DNA from 4 places in the Robertmurraya sp. FSL R5-0851 genome. Region 4 is predicted to be linked to each of the others. Evidence: a T-box and tRNA genes for the amino acid it is inferred to sense, from the RefSeq annotation. Region 4 holds a T-box; the other regions hold tRNA genes.
What was found. A T-box is a leader RNA that pairs with one kind of tRNA and senses whether it is charged. The one in region 4 lies ahead of MKX65_RS17485 (valine--tRNA ligase), so its partner is inferred to be a tRNA-Val.
Positions count from the first base shown of each region.

Region 1: it encodes a tRNA-Val, which carries the amino acid that the T-box ahead of MKX65_RS17485 (valine--tRNA ligase) is inferred to sense. The anticodon was not compared.
Region 2: it encodes a tRNA-Val, which carries the amino acid that the T-box ahead of MKX65_RS17485 (valine--tRNA ligase) is inferred to sense. The anticodon was not compared.
Region 3: it encodes a tRNA-Val, which carries the amino acid that the T-box ahead of MKX65_RS17485 (valine--tRNA ligase) is inferred to sense. The anticodon was not compared.

Region 1 is NZ_JBBOOE010000001.1:1,101,398-1,105,739, reverse strand. It holds gene MKX65_RS05730 (winged helix-turn-helix domain-containing protein) at 1-147, opposite strand, end outside; gene MKX65_RS05725 (hypothetical protein) at 407-535, shown strand; tRNA gene MKX65_RS05720 (tRNA-Gly) at 656-729, opposite strand; tRNA gene MKX65_RS05715 (tRNA-Gln) at 858-929, opposite strand; tRNA gene MKX65_RS05710 (tRNA-His) at 949-1,024, opposite strand; tRNA gene MKX65_RS05705 (tRNA-Trp) at 1,037-1,107, opposite strand; tRNA gene MKX65_RS05700 (tRNA-Phe) at 1,119-1,191, opposite strand; tRNA gene MKX65_RS05695 (tRNA-Asp) at 1,467-1,542, opposite strand; tRNA gene MKX65_RS05690 (tRNA-Ser) at 1,591-1,683, opposite strand; tRNA gene MKX65_RS05685 (tRNA-Met) at 1,701-1,777, opposite strand; tRNA gene MKX65_RS05680 (tRNA-Ala) at 1,875-1,947, opposite strand; tRNA gene MKX65_RS05675 (tRNA-Arg) at 1,967-2,043, opposite strand; tRNA gene MKX65_RS05670 (tRNA-Leu) at 2,152-2,240, opposite strand; tRNA gene MKX65_RS05665 (tRNA-Gly) at 2,253-2,327, opposite strand; tRNA gene MKX65_RS05660 (tRNA-Leu) at 2,361-2,445, opposite strand; tRNA gene MKX65_RS05655 (tRNA-Lys) at 2,476-2,551, opposite strand; tRNA gene MKX65_RS05650 (tRNA-Thr) at 2,560-2,635, opposite strand; tRNA gene MKX65_RS05645 (tRNA-Val) at 2,717-2,789, opposite strand; tRNA gene MKX65_RS05640 (tRNA-Glu) at 2,906-2,980, opposite strand; rRNA gene rrf (5S ribosomal RNA) at 2,989-3,104, opposite strand; rRNA gene MKX65_RS05630 (23S ribosomal RNA) at 3,300-4,342, opposite strand, start outside.
Region 2 is NZ_JBBOOE010000001.1:3,630,549-3,634,890, reverse strand. It holds rRNA gene MKX65_RS18740 (23S ribosomal RNA) at 1-1,085, shown strand, start outside; rRNA gene rrf (5S ribosomal RNA) at 1,318-1,433, shown strand; tRNA gene MKX65_RS18730 (tRNA-Val) at 1,440-1,515, shown strand; tRNA gene MKX65_RS18725 (tRNA-Thr) at 1,586-1,661, shown strand; tRNA gene MKX65_RS18720 (tRNA-Lys) at 1,670-1,745, shown strand; tRNA gene MKX65_RS18715 (tRNA-Leu) at 1,777-1,861, shown strand; tRNA gene MKX65_RS18710 (tRNA-Gly) at 1,894-1,968, shown strand; tRNA gene MKX65_RS18705 (tRNA-Leu) at 1,981-2,069, shown strand; tRNA gene MKX65_RS18700 (tRNA-Arg) at 2,173-2,249, shown strand; tRNA gene MKX65_RS18695 (tRNA-Pro) at 2,263-2,339, shown strand; tRNA gene MKX65_RS18690 (tRNA-Ala) at 2,354-2,426, shown strand; tRNA gene MKX65_RS18685 (tRNA-Met) at 2,483-2,559, shown strand; tRNA gene MKX65_RS18680 (tRNA-Ile) at 2,583-2,659, shown strand; tRNA gene MKX65_RS18675 (tRNA-Ser) at 2,672-2,764, shown strand; tRNA gene MKX65_RS18670 (tRNA-Met) at 2,781-2,854, shown strand; tRNA gene MKX65_RS18665 (tRNA-Asp) at 2,892-2,967, shown strand; tRNA gene MKX65_RS18660 (tRNA-Phe) at 3,107-3,182, shown strand; tRNA gene MKX65_RS18655 (tRNA-His) at 3,204-3,279, shown strand; tRNA gene MKX65_RS18650 (tRNA-Gly) at 3,290-3,363, shown strand; tRNA gene MKX65_RS18645 (tRNA-Ile) at 3,369-3,445, shown strand; tRNA gene MKX65_RS18640 (tRNA-Asn) at 3,481-3,556, shown strand; tRNA gene MKX65_RS18635 (tRNA-Ser) at 3,560-3,650, shown strand; tRNA gene MKX65_RS18630 (tRNA-Glu) at 3,654-3,725, shown strand; gene MKX65_RS18625 (IS4 family transposase) at 4,204-4,342, opposite strand, start outside.
Region 3 is NZ_JBBOOE010000001.1:4,108,633-4,112,974, reverse strand. It holds rRNA gene MKX65_RS21130 (23S ribosomal RNA) at 1-2,179, shown strand, start outside; rRNA gene rrf (5S ribosomal RNA) at 2,253-2,368, shown strand; tRNA gene MKX65_RS21120 (tRNA-Glu) at 2,414-2,488, shown strand; tRNA gene MKX65_RS21115 (tRNA-Val) at 2,551-2,623, shown strand; tRNA gene MKX65_RS21110 (tRNA-Thr) at 2,725-2,800, shown strand; tRNA gene MKX65_RS21105 (tRNA-Lys) at 2,810-2,885, shown strand; tRNA gene MKX65_RS21100 (tRNA-Leu) at 2,931-3,015, shown strand; tRNA gene MKX65_RS21095 (tRNA-Gly) at 3,039-3,113, shown strand; tRNA gene MKX65_RS21090 (tRNA-Leu) at 3,126-3,214, shown strand; tRNA gene MKX65_RS21085 (tRNA-Arg) at 3,275-3,351, shown strand; tRNA gene MKX65_RS21080 (tRNA-Pro) at 3,365-3,441, shown strand; tRNA gene MKX65_RS21075 (tRNA-Ala) at 3,456-3,528, shown strand; tRNA gene MKX65_RS21070 (tRNA-Met) at 3,616-3,692, shown strand; tRNA gene MKX65_RS21065 (tRNA-Ser) at 3,700-3,792, shown strand; tRNA gene MKX65_RS21060 (tRNA-Met) at 3,831-3,904, shown strand; tRNA gene MKX65_RS21055 (tRNA-Asp) at 3,938-4,013, shown strand; tRNA gene MKX65_RS21050 (tRNA-Phe) at 4,053-4,128, shown strand; tRNA gene MKX65_RS21045 (tRNA-Tyr) at 4,159-4,242, shown strand; tRNA gene MKX65_RS21040 (tRNA-His) at 4,248-4,323, shown strand.
Region 4 is NZ_JBBOOE010000001.1:3,384,419-3,388,760, forward strand. It holds gene MKX65_RS17485 (valine--tRNA ligase) at 1-1,811, opposite strand, end outside; T-box leader at 1,854-2,088, opposite strand; gene MKX65_RS17490 (hypothetical protein) at 2,249-2,461, shown strand; gene ysxE (spore coat protein YsxE) at 2,470-3,525, opposite strand; gene spoVID (stage VI sporulation protein D) at 3,591-4,342, opposite strand, start outside.

The DNA of each region.
Region 1 (4,342 bases), 2.3 Mb from region 4:
AATAACCAAGTCCCATTCACCTGATTTAAATGTGTTAAGGCCTTCTAAACCATCATGGATATATGTTCCTTTAATTCCCTCTTTAGAAAAAAACATATCAATCATTGAGCATACACTCTCATTATCTTCTATTACTAAAACGTTCATTTATTTCAACTCCCCCTACATCTCTCGACCTTATTTAAATGTATTTATAACTTTTTTTCAACTAAAAATGAGATTCTTCCTAATTTGTTAATAGCTAAGTAATAGTTTGGTCATATTTTATTCATAACATGATAAGGGAAACAAATTAATAATTTCTTTATTCTTACCCCCATAAAGAAGAACGTCGCATCGAAAAGTTTAGTAGACCAGGAAATAGGGTATGTTTAATAACGTACATACACGAGAGGAGAAAATAACTATGCGATTAATTAAAGCTGATATCGATGAATTGTTAGAATCCACTCGAGACCTTACTGAAGATGAGGGATTCTCATTCATCACAACAATTGAAATTGATCATTTACTTGAAAATACACAAGATTGGTAAAAGGATAGATGCTATGCATCTATCCTTTCTTTATGAGAATAACATCTAAAAAAATAAAAAACACTAGGACTGCTTCATTGGAAACAACTCTAGTGTTGGAAACAAGGTTATATGTATTTATGGAGCGGGTGATGAGAATCGAACTCACGACATCAGCTTGGAAGGCTGAGGTTTTACCATTAAACTACACCCGCATATTATATTGTCCAGCTGCGCCTCCTTGGTCCTCGAGGTCGCTTCGGTGCCCCTTTGAAGTCTTATGACTTCCGCAGGTGCCCCTCCAGCGCTTGTCGGACCAAAACAGTCGGCTCCGCTTTTCGTACTGGGCTAGCTGGATTCGAACCAACGCATGACGGAGTCAAAGTCCGTTGCCTTACCGCTTGGCTATAGCCCAAAGAAGAAATTGTAAATATTGGGGCGACTGATGGGAATCGAACCCACGAATGTCGGAACCACAATCCGATGCGTTAACCACTTCGCCACAACCGCCATGTGATTTGACAGGGGTAGTAGGAATTGAACCCACACCAAAGGTTTTGGAGACCTTCGTTCTACCTTTAAACTATACCCCTTCAAAAAAAGATGGCTCAGGACGGAATCGAACCGCCGACACAAGGATTTTCAGTCCTTTGCTCTACCGACTGAGCTACTGAGCCATGATTATTAATAATTACCCTAGATAAAATCTTATTTCGTCCTTCGTCCCGATTTTCAATCGGTACGCTGGATGTTAATTCCTTGAAGCTTACTCATCGTGCTCTACCGACTGAGCTACTGAGCCATGATTATTAATAATTACCCTAGATAAAATCTTATTTCGTCCTTCGTCCCGATCTTCAATCGGTACGCTGGATGTTTTTTCTTTGTAGCTTATTCATCGTGCTCTACCGACTGAGCTACTGAGCCATAATACTATTCAATTATGTATAGATGGCGGTCCCGACCGGGATCGAACCGGCGATCTCCTGCGTGACAGGCAGGCATGTTAACCGCTACACCACGGGACCAGAGTTTTTTTCAAGTGTCTTACTTGAAAAATAAATATTATTTAAAGATGGAGGAGGTAGAGGGATTCGAACCCCCGCGCGGTTTGACCCGCCTGTCGGTTTTCAAGACCGATCCCTTCAGCCAGACTTGGGTATACCTCCAAAAGTATAAGTTATTATGGTAGCGGCGGAGGGGATCGAACCCCCGACCTCACGGGTATGAACCGTACGCTCTAGCCAGCTGAGCTACACCGCCAAAGTTAATTTAATGAAGATTTTATTCACTGCACTTTCGTTCCGTGAATTAATGAAGATTATTTTCACTGCACTTTCGTTCCGTGAAAAAATCTAAGTGGAGCCTAGCGGGATCGAACCGCTGACCTCCTGCGTGCAAGGCAGGCGCTCTCCCAGCTGAGCTAAGGCCCCAAACAAATATTAATAGAAATGGCGCGCCCGAAAGGAGTCGAACCCATAACCTTCTGATCCGTAGTCAGACGCTCTATCCAATTGAGCTACGGGCGCATATAAGAAATTTACTTCATAATCTATTGAATCCTATTTTGCTTTGCAATTTATCGTTGGATATTTTACTTCGTATTAACGAAAGCTATTTTACTTCGTAAAAAGCATTGGTGCCGAGGACCGGAATCGAACCGGTACGGTAGTCACCTACCGCAGGATTTTAAGTCCTGTGCGTCTGCCAGTTCCGCCACCCCGGCAAAAGAAGTTCTTGGAGCGGAAGACGGGATTCGAACCCGCGACCCCAACCTTGGCAAGGTTGTATTCTACCACTGAACTACTTCCGCATATGGAAAATTTATAGGCTATAAAAGAAACATTGGTGCGGGTGAAGGGAGTCGAACCCCCACGCCTTGCGGCGCTAGATCCTAAGTCTAGTGCGTCTGCCAATTCCGCCACACCCGCATAGTGAAAAAAAGTTATAGTAAAAAACTTTGGTGAGCCATGAAGGACTCGAACCTTCGACCCTCTGATTAAAAGTCAGATGCTCTACCGACTGAGCTAATGGCTCGGTATAAGTGGTGCCGGTGAGAGGACTTGAACCCCCAACCTACTGATTACAAGTCAGTTGCTCTACCAATTGAGCTACGCCGGCATAGAAGAAATTATAATGGAAAGTTATTTTCACTTTGTGATATAAGGATGAATATTTTTCACTTCGTGAAAAAATTCTTAATGGAGGATGACGGGATCGAACCGCCGACCCCCTGCTTGTAAGGCAGGTGCTCTCCCAGCTGAGCTAATCCTCCGAAATGGAATGTTATTTTCACTTCGTAAAAAAACTTGGTTATTTTCACTTCGTAAAAAAACTTGGTTATTTTCACTTCGTAAAAAAACTTGGTTATTTTCACTTCGTAAAAAAACTTGGTGACCCCTACGGGATTCGAACCCGTGTTACCGCCGTGAAAGGGCGGTGTCTTAACCGCTTGACCAAGGGGCCATTTTTAAACCTAGCGACGTCCTACTCTGACAGAGGGAAACCCTCAACTACCATCGGCGCTGAAAAGCTTAACTTCCGTGTTCGGTATGGGAACGGGTGTGACCTTTTCGCTATCGCCACTAGATTATATGATTGAAGAAAATCATTCCTTCAAAACTAGATAATGAATGAAGAAGGAGAAATACAGAGGGTTCACCAAGCGGAATCGAGCTCCAACGGCTAGGGACTCGGGGTCATAAGCCAAAGCCTTCCAGAGGTCAGGACCTCTTTCAGTCTTCATCTTATGCCTGTCGTCCCTGACCAAGCCGTTTCCGCATCTTAGATTAAGTCCTCAACCGATTAGTATCAGTCAGCTCCACACGTCACCGCGCTTCCACCTCTGACCTATCAACCTGATCATCTTTCAGGGGTTTTACTAGCTTGCGCTATGGGAAATCTCATCTTGAGGGGGGCTTCATGCTTAGATGCTTTCAGCACTTATCCCTTCCGCACATAGCTACCCAGCGATGCCTTTGGCAAGACAACTGGTACACCAGCGGTGCGTCCATCCCGGTCCTCTCGTACTAAGGACAGCTCCTCTCAAATTTCCTACGCCCACGACGGATAGGGACCGAACTGTCTCACGACGTTCTGAACCCAGCTCGCGTACCGCTTTAATGGGCGAACAGCCCAACCCTTGGGACCGACTACAGCCCCAGGATGCGATGAGCCGACATCGAGGTGCCAAACCTCCCCGTCGATGTGGACTCTTGGGGGAGATAAGCCTGTTATCCCCGGGGTAGCTTTTATCCGTTGAGCGATGGCCCTTCCATGCGGAACCACCGGATCACTAAGCCCGACTTTCGTCCCTGCTCGACTTGTAGGTCTCGCAGTCAAGCTCCCTTGTGCCTTTACACTCTACGAATGATTTCCAACCATTCTGAGGGAACCTTTGGGCGCCTCCGTTACTTTTTAGGAGGCGACCGCCCCAGTCAAACTGCCCACCTGACACTGTCTCCCACCCCGATTTAGGGGTGAGGGTTAGAATTTCAATACAGCCAGAGTAGTATCCCACCGACGCCTCCACCGAAGCTAGCGCTCCGGCTTCTCAGGCTCCTACCTATCCTGTACAAGCTGTACCAAAATTCAATATCAGGCTACAGTAAAGCTCCACGGGGTCTTTCCGTCCTGTCGCGGGTAACCTGCATCTTCACAGGTACTATAATTTCACCGAGTCTCTCGTTGAGACAGTGCCCAGATCGTTACGCCTTTCGTGCGGGTCGGAACTTACCCGACAAGGAATTTCGCTACCTTAGGACCGTTATAGTTACGGCCGCCGTTTACTGGGGCTTCGATTCAGAGCTTCGCTTTTAAGGCTAACCC
Region 2 (4,342 bases), 250 kb from region 4:
AAGTATAGGGGCTGACGCCTGCCCGGTGCTGGAAGGTTAAGAGGAGGGGTTAGCGCAAGCGAAGCTCTGAATCGAAGCCCCAGTAAACGGCGGCCGTAACTATAACGGTCCTAAGGTAGCGAAATTCCTTGTCGGGTAAGTTCCGACCCGCACGAAAGGCGTAACGATCTGGGCACTGTCTCAACGAGAGACTCGGTGAAATTATAGTACCTGTGAAGATGCAGGTTACCCGCGACAGGACGGAAAGACCCCGTGGAGCTTTACTGTAGCCTGATATTGAATTTTGGTACAGCTTGTACAGGATAGGTAGGAGCCTGAGAAGCCGGAGCGCTAGCTTCGGTGGAGGCGTCGGTGGGATACTACTCTGGCTGTATTGAAATTCTAACCCTCACCCCTGATCGGGGTGGGAGACAGTGTCAGGTGGGCAGTTTGACTGGGGCGGTCGCCTCCTAAAAAGTAACGGAGGCGCCCAAAGGTTCCCTCAGAATGGTTGGAAATCATTCGTAGAGTGTAAAGGCACAAGGGAGCTTGACTGCGAGACCTACAAGTCGAGCAGGGACGAAAGTCGGGCTTAGTGATCCGGTGGTTCCGCATGGAAGGGCCATCGCTCAACGGATAAAAGCTACCCCGGGGATAACAGGCTTATCTCCCCCAAGAGTCCACATCGACGGGGAGGTTTGGCACCTCGATGTCGGCTCATCGCATCCTGGGGCTGTAGTCGGTCCCAAGGGTTGGGCTGTTCGCCCATTAAAGCGGTACGCGAGCTGGGTTCAGAACGTCGTGAGACAGTTCGGTCCCTATCCGTCGTGGGCGTAGGAAATTTGAGAGGAGCTGTCCTTAGTACGAGAGGACCGGGATGGACGCACCGCTGGTGTACCAGTTGTCTTGCCAAAGGCATCGCTGGGTAGCTATGTGCGGAAGGGATAAGTGCTGAAAGCATCTAAGCATGAAGCCCCCCTCAAGATGAGATTTCCCATAGCGCAAGCTAGTAAGATCCCTGAAAGATGATCAGGTTGATAGGTCAGAGGTGGAAGCGCGGCGACGTGTGGAGCTGACTGATACTAATCGATCGAGGACTTAACCAAGAAAAGCGGAAGCGCCTTGAACAGACGCGACAAGCATAAGACGAATCACGCAAGAAGGCCTGCCTTCTGGAGGGATTTGGCTTATGACCTCGAGCGGCTAGGCGCTGTAGCTGGACAATGATGAAACGTATTTCTTTCTTCTTCATTCATTATCTAGTTTTGAGAGAATGGTTAAAAATTTCTCTTGAAAAATTGTGAAAAACTATTATAATAAATAGTGTCGCATAAATAGTCTGGTGGCGATAGCGAAAAGGTCACACCCGTTCCCATACCGAACACGGAAGTTAAGCTTTTCAGCGCCGATGGTAGTTGAGGGTTTCCCTCTGTGAGAGTAGGACGTCGCCAGGCGTTAATGGAGGATTAGCTCAGCTGGGAGAGCACCTGCCTTACAAGCAGGGGGTCGGCGGTTCGATCCCGTCATCCTCCACCAACACTTTTTTCACGTAGTGAAAAATAGTCATCCTTTAAAAATTCACATAGTGAAAATTTTAATATTTCTCGCCGGCGTAGCTCAATTGGTAGAGCAACTGACTTGTAATCAGTAGGTTGGGGGTTCAAGTCCTCTCACCGGCACCATTTAGTACGAGCCATTAGCTCAGTCGGTAGAGCATCTGACTTTTAATCAGAGGGTCGAAGGTTCGAGTCCTTCATGGCTCACCATTTATTATTAAGTAACATAACTTTCCTTTATGCGGGTGTGGCGGAATTGGCAGACGCACTAGACTTAGGATCTAGCGCCGCAAGGCGTGGGGGTTCGACTCCCTTCACCCGCACCAAAGTTTTTCTCTAGCAAAACAACTTATTATTTGCGGAAGTAGTTCAGTGGTAGAATACAACCTTGCCAAGGTTGGGGTCGCGGGTTCAAATCCCGTCTTCCGCTCCAAGAACTTCTTTTGCCGGGGTGGCGGAACTGGCAGACGCACAGGACTTAAAATCCTGCGGTAGGTGACTACCGTACCGGTTCGATTCCGGTCCTCGGCACCAAAGCTTTTTGCAAAGCAAAATAGGTTTCAATATTACGAAGTAAAATATCCAATGCTTTTTACGAAGCAAAATAGCGATCTTTATCAATTTGATTGAAAAATATGCGCCCGTAGCTCAATTGGATAGAGCGTCTGACTACGGATCAGAAGGTTATGGGTTCGACTCCTTTCGGGCGCGCCATATTAGATTTAAACGGGGAGTAGCTCAGCTTGGTAGAGCACTTGGTTTGGGACCAAGGGGTCGCAGGTTCGAATCCTGTCTTCCCGACCATCTAACTTTATTATGGGGCCTTAGCTCAGCTGGGAGAGCGCCTGCCTTGCACGCAGGAGGTCAGCGGTTCGATCCCGCTAGGCTCCACTTAGATTTTTTCACGAAACGTAGTGTAGTGAAAAAATCTTCATTAAATTAAATTTGGCGGTGTAGCTCAGCTGGCTAGAGCGTACGGTTCATACCCGTGAGGTCGGGGGTTCGATCCCCTCCGCCGCTACCAAAATTACTAAATTAGTTATCCTTGGACCTTTAGCTCAGCTGGTTAGAGCAGACGGCTCATAACCGTCCGGTCGTAGGTTCGAGTCCTACAAGGTCCACCATTTACGATATTTGGAGGTATACCCAAGTCCGGCTGAAGGGATCGGTCTTGAAAACCGACAGGCGGGTCAAACCGCGCGGGGGTTCGAATCCCTCTACCTCCTCCATATAATTTAATATCGTCGCGGGGTGGAGCAGTCTGGTAGCTCGTCGGGCTCATAACCCGAAGGTCGCAGGTTCAAATCCTGTCCCCGCAATTAAAAAGTTATTTTCAAGGAAACTTGAAAAAACTCTGGTCCCGTGGTGTAGCGGTTAACATGCCTGCCTGTCACGCAGGAGATCGCCGGTTCGATCCCGGTCGGGACCGCCATTAAATAATTCAAAGTTGGCTCAGTAGCTCAGTCGGTAGAGCACGATGAATAAGCTACAAAGCAAAACAGCCAGCGTACCGATTGAAAATCGGGACGAAGGACGAAACATAACTTTATCTAGGGTATTATCTTAAGTATGGCTCAGTAGCTCAGTTGGTAGAGCAAAGGACTGAAAATCCTTGTGTCGGCGGTTCGATTCCGTCCTGAGCCACCATTTATTTTCAATATAATTATGGCGATTGTGGCGAAGTGGTTAACGCACCGGATTGTGGTTCCGGCATTCGTGGGTTCAATTCCCATCAGTCGCCCCATAATATTTTTGCGGGTGTAGTTTAATGGTAAAACCTCAGCCTTCCAAGCTGATGTCGTGAGTTCGATTCTCATCACCCGCTCCATTTAAGGGCCTATAGCTCAGCTGGTTAGAGCGCACGCCTGATAAGCGTGAGGTCGATGGTTCGAGTCCATTTAGGCCCACCAGAACTTTTTGCACTACCTAAAAAACTTACCAATATTCCACAGTAGCTCAGTTGGTAGAGCATTCGGCTGTTAACCGAACGGTCACAGGTTCGAGTCCTGTCTGTGGAGCCATATGGGGAAGTACTCAAGAGGCTGAAGAGGCGCCCCTGCTAAGGGTGTAGGTCGGGTAACCGGCGCGAGGGTTCAAATCCCTCCTTCTCCGCCATATGGCCCCTTGGTCAAGCGGTTAAGACACCGCCCTTTCACGGCGGTAACACGGGTTCGAATCCCGTAGGGGTCATAAAAAACATTGAACATTTGTTCAATGTTTTTTTCTATTTGGTAAGTTCTTCACTAGTTAATGATATCAGAAGTAATTAACTAACCATATTAAAGAATACCTCTTTGCGTCTTTTTCCAGGTGCAAGGGTATCTGTTCTTAACTCTTCTACTAACCCTCTATTGATGACAATTTACTATCAATAGAGGGTTTATTTATCTCTTCTATTAAATGTCCTCTAACCAATTGTTAAGGTTTCCAATTTTCGACAAATGAATGAAAACCCTTTCATTTTTCAGCATAAAAATGACCTTTTCACACAAAGAAATCCTCTTAAATATATTATTCTACACTAGTGTTGCATGAATAATATTTAAATTTTCAGTTTAATTATTTTCCTTATTTGGAGCCAAAAAAGGAAATACCCATACAAAGGTGGCTCTATCCATTTGGAAATTATTTTACAATTAGACTGAGGTGACACCGACAGTTTGGCTGATTAAGGAACAGCCTTTCCTTCTATTTTTCGAATCCAGATCGTAGCCGGCTTCCACAATGCTGCCTTTAAATATCGGCTAATCTGCAGAATTTTCCTCTTGCTGTCCGTCTCGATCTGCGCGAGAACATTGAGACAATAG
Region 3 (4,342 bases), 720 kb from region 4:
GTAACACTGGATGGAGGCCCGAACCCACGCACGTTGAAAAGTGCGGGGATGAGGTGTGGGTAGCGGAGAAATTCCAATCGAACTTGGAGATAGCTGGTTCTCTCCGAAATAGCTTTAGGGCTAGCCTCATGTAGTAAGAGTCTTGGAGGTAGAGCACTGTTTGGACTAGGGGCCCTCATCGGGTTACCGAATTCAGACAAACTCCGAATGCCAAAGACTTATCCATGGGAGTCAGACTGCGAGTGATAAGATCCGTAGTCGAAAGGGAAACAGCCCAGACCACCAGCTAAGGTCCCAAAGTATACGTTAAGTGGCAAAGGATGTGGAGTTGCTTAGACAACCAGGATGTTGGCTTAGAAGCAGCCACCATTTAAAGAGTGCGTAATAGCTCACTGGTCGAGTGACTCCGCGCCGAAAATGTAACGGGGCTAAACGTATCACCGAAGCTGTGGATTGACATCTTAGATGTCAGTGGTAGGAGAGCGTTCTAAGGGCGTTGAAGCTAGACCGTAAGGACTGGTGGAGCGCTTAGAAGTGAGAATGCCGGTATGAGTAGCGAAAGATGGGTGAGAATCCCATCCACCGAATGCCTAAGGTTTCCTGAGGAAGGCTCGTCCGCTCAGGGTTAGTCGGGACCTAAGCCGAGGCCGAAAGGCGTAGGCGATGGACAACAGGTTGATATTCCTGTACCACCAAATTACCGTTTGAGTGATGGGGGGACGCAGGAGGATAGGGTAAGCGCGCTGTTGGATATGCGCGTCCAAGCAGTTAGGCTGCAAGTGAGGCAAATCCCACTTGCAATAGGCTGAGCTGTGATGGCGAGGGAAATATAGTACCGAAGTTCCTGATTCCACACTGCCAAGAAAAGCCTCTAGCGAGGTAACAGGTGCCCGTACCGCAAACCGACACAGGTAGGCGAGGAGAGAATCCTAAGGTGAGCGAGAGAACTCTCGTTAAGGAACTCGGCAAAATGACCCCGTAACTTCGGGAGAAGGGGTGCTCTTCAGGGTGAATAGCCCAGAAGAGCCGCAGTGAATAGGCCCAGGCGACTGTTTAGCAAAAACACAGGTCTCTGCGAAGCCGCAAGGCGAAGTATAGGGGCTGACGCCTGCCCGGTGCTGGAAGGTTAAGAGGAGGGGTTAGCCTTAAAAGCGAAGCTCTGAATCGAAGCCCCAGTAAACGGCGGCCGTAACTATAACGGTCCTAAGGTAGCGAAATTCCTTGTCGGGTAAGTTCCGACCCGCACGAAAGGCGTAACGATCTGGGCACTGTCTCAACGAGAGACTCGGTGAAATTATAGTACCTGTGAAGATGCAGGTTACCCGCGACAGGACGGAAAGACCCCGTGGAGCTTTACTGTAGCCTGATATTGAATTTTGGTACAGCTTGTACAGGATAGGTAGGAGCCTGAGAAGCCGGAGCGCTAGCTTCGGTGGAGGCGTCGGTGGGATACTACTCTGGCTGTATTGAAATTCTAACCCTCACCCCTAAATCGGGGTGGGAGACAGTGTCAGGTGGGCAGTTTGACTGGGGCGGTCGCCTCCTAAAAAGTAACGGAGGCGCCCAAAGGTTCCCTCAGAATGGTTGGAAATCATTCGTAGAGTGTAAAGGCACAAGGGAGCTTGACTGCGAGACCTACAAGTCGAGCAGGGACGAAAGTCGGGCTTAGTGATCCGGTGGTTCCGCATGGAAGGGCCATCGCTCAACGGATAAAAGCTACCCCGGGGATAACAGGCTTATCTCCCCCAAGAGTCCACATCGACGGGGAGGTTTGGCACCTCGATGTCGGCTCATCGCATCCTGGGGCTGTAGTCGGTCCCAAGGGTTGGGCTGTTCGCCCATTAAAGCGGTACGCGAGCTGGGTTCAGAACGTCGTGAGACAGTTCGGTCCCTATCCGTCGTGGGCGTAGGAAATTTGAGAGGAGCTGTCCTTAGTACGAGAGGACCGGGATGGACGCACCGCTGGTGTACCAGTTGTCTTGCCAAAGGCATCGCTGGGTAGCTATGTGCGGAAGGGATAAGTGCTGAAAGCATCTAAGCATGAAGCCCCCCTCAAGATGAGATTTCCCATAGCGCAAGCTAGTAAGATCCCTGAAAGATGATCAGGTTGATAGGTCAGAGGTGGAAGCGCGGCGACGTGTGGAGCTGACTGATACTAATCGATCGAGGACTTAACCAAATTTAGATGATACTCATTCTTTTGACTTTGACTCTTTATCTAGTTTTGAAGGAACAACCTTCAAACTTTATAGTCTGGTGGCGATAGCGAAAAGGTCACACCCGTTCCCATACCGAACACGGAAGTTAAGCTTTTCAGCGCCAATGGTAGTTGAGGGTTTCCGTCTGTGAGAGTAGGACGTCGCCAGGCTTGTCCCTATTGGGACTATTATTTTTGTCTAAAATATATAATTTAGGCCCCTTGGTCAAGCGGTTAAGACACCGCCCTTTCACGGCGGTAACACGGGTTCGAATCCCGTAGGGGTCACCAAGTTTTTTTACGAAGTAAAAATAACCAAGTTTTTTCATGAAGTGAAAATAACTTTCTATTTCGGAGGATTAGCTCAGCTGGGAGAGCACCTGCCTTACAAGCAGGGGGTCGGCGGTTCGATCCCGTCATCCTCCATTAAGAATTTTTTCACGAAGTGAAAAATATTCATCCTTAAGTCACGAAGTGAAAAATATTCATCCCAAAGTCACGAAAGTGAAATATAGTCTTCTTAATAAGCCGGCGTAGCTCAATTGGTAGAGCAACTGACTTGTAATCAGTAGGTTGGGGGTTCAAGTCCTCTCACCGGCACCACTTTATACCGAGCCATTAGCTCAGTCGGTAGAGCATCTGACTTTTAATCAGAGGGTCGAAGGTTCGAGTCCTTCATGGCTCACCAAATTTTTTTGCTTCAGCAAAATAACTTTTCATTAATTATCATTACGCGGGTGTGGCGGAATTGGCAGACGCACTAGACTTAGGATCTAGCGCCGCAAGGCGTGGGGGTTCGACTCCCTTCACCCGCACCAATGTTTTATACAATTTTCGCATTGCGGAAGTAGTTCAGTGGTAGAATACAACCTTGCCAAGGTTGGGGTCGCGGGTTCGAATCCCGTCTTCCGCTCCAAGAATTTCTTTTGCCGGGGTGGCGGAACTGGCAGACGCACAGGACTTAAAATCCTGCGGTAGGTGACTACCGTACCGGTTCGATTCCGGTCCTCGGCACCAAAGCTTTTTGCAAAGCAAAATAGTTATCCTTATCACTTTGATATCAAAGTGAAAAATAATGCGCCCGTAGCTCAATTGGATAGAGCGTCTGACTACGGATCAGAAGGTTATGGGTTCGACTCCTTTCGGGCGCGCCATATTAGTTTTAATCGGGGAGTAGCTCAGCTTGGTAGAGCACTTGGTTTGGGACCAAGGGGTCGCAGGTTCGAATCCTGTCTTCCCGACCATCTAACTTTATTATGGGGCCTTAGCTCAGCTGGGAGAGCGCCTGCCTTGCACGCAGGAGGTCAGCGGTTCGATCCCGCTAGGCTCCACTTAGATTTTTTCACGGAACGTAGTGTAGTGAAAATAATCTTCATTAATTCCAGAACATGTGTTTTAAAAATTCAATGAATTACTTTGGCGGTGTAGCTCAGCTGGCTAGAGCGTACGGTTCATACCCGTGAGGTCGGGGGTTCGATCCCCTCCGCCGCTACCAAAGATACGGAGGTATACCCAAGTCCGGCTGAAGGGATCGGTCTTGAAAACCGACAGGCGGGTCAAACCGCGCGGGGGTTCGAATCCCTCTACCTCCTCCATTTTTTAAATGCAATACAGCTTTTTCTTATAATATTATCGCGGGGTGGAGCAGTCTGGTAGCTCGTCGGGCTCATAACCCGAAGGTCGCAGGTTCAAATCCTGTCCCCGCAATCTAAATTTTTCAAATAAATTTGAAAAATTTCTGGTCCCGTGGTGTAGCGGTTAACATGCCTGCCTGTCACGCAGGAGATCGCCGGTTCGATCCCGGTCGGGACCGCCATTTTAAGTGCCTCATTATCTAGGGTACTATAATAAATGTGGCTCAGTAGCTCAGTCGGTAGAGCAAAGGACTGAAAATCCTTGTGTCGGCGGTTCGATTCCGTCCTGAGCCACCATTCTTATTAATGTTCTTATCATTTTTATATGGAGGGGTAGCGAAGTGGCTAAACGCGGCGGACTGTAAATCCGCTCCCTTGGGTTCGGCGGTTCGAATCCGTCCCCCTCCACCATTATGGCGGTTGTGGCGAAGTGGTTAACGCATCGGATTGTGGTTCCGACATTCGTGGGTTCGATTCCCATCAGTCGCCCCATTATTTATAAATTTTTTCA
Region 4 (4,342 bases):
TTTTCACCACTCAAGTCAATTTGTTCATACGTTAATCCGTCCATATTCATTAATGCGAAGCGTGAGGCATTCCAGATTTTATTAGCAAAGTTCCAAGTAGCTTCTACCTTTTCCGTGCTATAACGTAAATCTTGTCCCGGAGAGCTTCCTGTTGATAAGAAATAACGTAATGAATCTGCGCCATACTTATCAATTACTTCCATCGGATCAACACCGTTGCCAAGTGACTTACTCATTTTGCGCCCTTCAGCATCTCGAACAAGTCCGTGGATAAGAACATCTTTAAATGGACGTTGTCCTGTGAATTCCAAGCCTTGGAAGATCATTCTTGAAACCCAGAAAAAGATGATATCGTAACCAGTTACAAGACAATCGGTTGGGTAGTAACGCTTATAATCACTTGATTCGATATCTGGCCAGCCCATCGTCGAAAACGGCCAAAGAGCAGAACTAAACCATGTATCTAATACATCCTTATCCTGTTCCCAGTTTTCAATATCTGCAGGAGGCTCATGATCAACATGTACCTCTCCAGTTTGTTTGTGATACCACGCTGGAATACGGTGGCCCCACCAAAGCTGACGAGAAATACACCAGTCACGAATATTTTCCATCCAGCGAAGGTACGTGTTCTCAAATCGGTCAGGAACAAAATTCACTTTTTCATCTTTCTTTTGTAGAGCAATTGCTTCATCAGCTAGAGGTTGCATTTTAACAAACCACTGTGTTGATAAATATGGTTCAACTACTGCACCACTTCTTTCTGAGTGCCCAACCGAGTGCATATGCTCTTCAATTTTGAATAATACGTCATCTGCTTGTAGGTCTTTAACGATTTGCTTACGACACTCAAATCGATCTAACCCTTGATATTTACCGGCATTTCCATTCATCGTACCGTCTTCGTTCATTACAAGCACACGTTCAAGATGATGTCTATTTCCGATTTCAAAGTCATTCGGGTCATGTGCCGGGGTTATTTTAACTGCTCCTGAACCAAATTCCATATCTACATAGTCGTCACCAACGATTGGTATTTCACGGCCAACAATTGGCAATATAACTGTTTTTCCAATCAAGTCCTTATATCTATCATCCTCAGGGTGTACAGCAACTGCTGTGTCTCCAAGCATGGTTTCTGGTCTCGTAGTTGCTACTTCGATGAATCCTGAGCCATCACTTAATGGATACTTCATATGATAGAAAGCACCTTGAACATCCTTATAAATAACTTCAATATCAGAAAGTGCCGTTTTCGTAGCTGGATCCCAGTTGATGATATACTCTCCACGATAGATAAGTCCCTTTTTATATAATGAAACGAAAACCTCTCTTACTGCTTTCGATAATCCTTCATCTAGCGTAAAACGCTCTCTACTGTAGTCTAGACCGAGACCTAGCTTTGACCACTGCTCACGAATATGACTCGCATACTCTTCTTTCCATTTCCAAGTTTCTTCCACAAAAGTCTCACGACCAAGATCATATCGGCTCTTTCCTTCTGCACGAAGCTTTTCTTCCACCTTTGCTTGTGTGGCAATACCCGCATGATCCATTCCTGGTAACCACAATACATCATACCCTTGCATACGTTTCATTCTCGTAAGAATATCCTGCAAAGTGGTATCCCAAGCATGCCCTAAATGTAACTTTCCGGTTACATTTGGTGGTGGAATAACAATTGTATATGGCTCTTTCTTTTGGTCATTAAGCGCTTGAAAGTATTCTCCCTTTAGCCACCATTCGTATCGACCACGTTCAATCGTATTTGGGTCGTATTTGGTTGGCATGGTTAATTCATTTGTTTCCATTTATGTTCCCTCCTAAGCTAATACAAAAAAACTCCAATCGTCTAAAAGGACGAATGGAGTTTGCTTCGCGGTACCACCTTTTTTCCAATCAATAAATAAACCATGATTGGCTCTTAAAATAGATAACGGACTTCCCGTCTTTCACTACAAAGCATAACTGTTCGTAAAAGATGCTCAAGGGCGACCTTCAATTGGAGCGCTTAGAAAACTTTTCAGACACGAGTTTTCCTCTCTTTAAGCGAGTAACCAATCTACTCTTCCCTATCAAAGCAGATTTCTGTATTGATTTATGTAAGACTAAAAATATGCCTTCATTTTATACTCCATATACTACATAAAAAAGTACGTTAACGTCAATAAGGATACCCATATTTTTTTATTACCATACATAGAGTAGTGGAAGAAGCATTTTTTTACAACTTCTTTTGGTTTACATTATGAACTTAGGAGGGATTGGTGTGAAAAGAAGGTATAATCCTTATACATTGCCACCATGGTTGAGGACTGTGAGAGGAGTATGCAGACAATTCATTCTCCCTTTTTGTATCTTTCAAGGAATTCGAACCATCTTTCTTCCAACAACATTTGATGTTTTGTTTCTAGCCATACTCATTGCTCTTGCTATTGCTTTTCACTTTGAATTTATATAGGGAGCCCATTAGCTTTGGGCTCCCTCGTTACTTTGAGCTGCGGCTGCCGCTGCAGCTTGTTTTTTTTGTCTTTCAATTTCCTCTATACGTGTAACGACGTACTCAGAATTTTTTAATAACCAAAATTGCTTCTGTAGTCTTTGAACAAACTTTCTTTCATTTCTTTCTTTTGACTTATAATACTCTTCCACTACCCTTAATATGGGACCGGGATGGGCAAAATAACTTAGTAATAGAAGTATTTCGTCATCTTTTAATGGAAAGTACTTTAAATACACATATAACCAGTCTATGCAGTCATCACAATGTTTTGGGAATGTATTTAACAGTCTTGATAAGAAAGGTAATATATCATGAATGGCCGCTCCTTCTCTACTGTCTTCGAGGTTAGTAAAATATCCATATCCTCTATCATCATAAAGAAAATGCTCAGAGGAGATCTTTCCATGAACCACGACCGCCCTGGCTTTTGTTTCTTCCTTTGTTTGCTCAAACCATTCTTTTAGCTTGTTTTTGGAATAAGTAAGCGCTAGCCGAATGTTATTATAATACAAGCAAAACAAAAGTTCGGTAGGGGACATATATTGTTTCCCCTCACACGCCTCAACATATCCTTCAATAAATTCCGTTTCTTTTTCCCAAAGCGAAGAAATGGTACTATAATGTTCTTCTTTTTCTTTAGGATCAATAGTCACTTCGTGAAGGGACAATGTATGAAGCCTTGCTAGCTCCCGAAAAAGCTGTTGATTTCTTTCATTTCTGTTTTCTTTCTCTTCATTTGGCAACCAAGGCATCAGGTAATATAATTCTTGATTATGCAAAACCGCATAGCGCCCATCAACCGTTGGATAAACAGGAACAATACGATTGTAGCCTTTCTGATATAAGTATTGGATATGGCGAATAAAATCCGTTCCATGTTTAGGAGATATCTTTTTTAAAGCAAAAATTCCTTTATCACTATAAATACGAAAAATTTTCCCAAATCGCTCAATAAAGTGTGGCTTAACTCCATAATTTTTTAACACCGGCTCCATTTGCTGCAAATAATTAATATTCGACAAGGAGGCTCAACCCTTCCATAAAAACAACAAGGGCAGGAGTATTCACCTGCCCAATGGTTGTTCTTCTATTTATGGGCAATAGGAATAGGTATATAAAGAACTTGCCCTTCGTATATATCTTGATTTAACTCAAGATGGTTTACCTTAAGTAATTGTTGTACAGGTACTTCGTAACGTGACGCTAATTGTTCGATCGTTTCTCCGCTTTGGACGATGGCTACACGAAGTTTTGTTAAATCTTCCGTCTCCTCTTTTCGAGCAAAAAACTCAGTTAAAGACATTCCCTTTTTTGAAGACTTCTTTTTCTTTACCTTAGGCTGAGGTGGTGAAGAAGAAGATTCTTCTTCCACTTCTGGTTGGGTTTCTACTTGTGGCTGTATCTCGGCTTCTGGAACAGGCTGAAGCTCAACCTCTGCTGCCTCTTCCACCACTTCTTCAACAACCTCTTGGGGTGCTTCACTTCGAGCTGCTGAAAAAGTAATTTCAGGTTCCTTTGCTTCGTTTACAGGAAGTTGTGGAGCTTCAAATAATTCAGTTGACTTATTTATAGAAACCACTTTTTCCTCTGTATCATCCGCTGATTTTCTCGCTTCCACAGCGAAAGGTTCATACTCATGATCTAATATGATTGGTTCCTCTTGTTCTTCTGTACGTTGCTCATGTGACCATTCAATATGGTCTTCTATCTCATCAACTGTTGCTTCTCGGTTTGCAACCTCAAGTTGAAATTCTTCCACTTCTGGTTGGGTTTCTACTTGTGGCTGTATCTCGGCTTCTGGAACAGGCTGAAGCTCAACCTCTGCTGCCTCTTCCACCA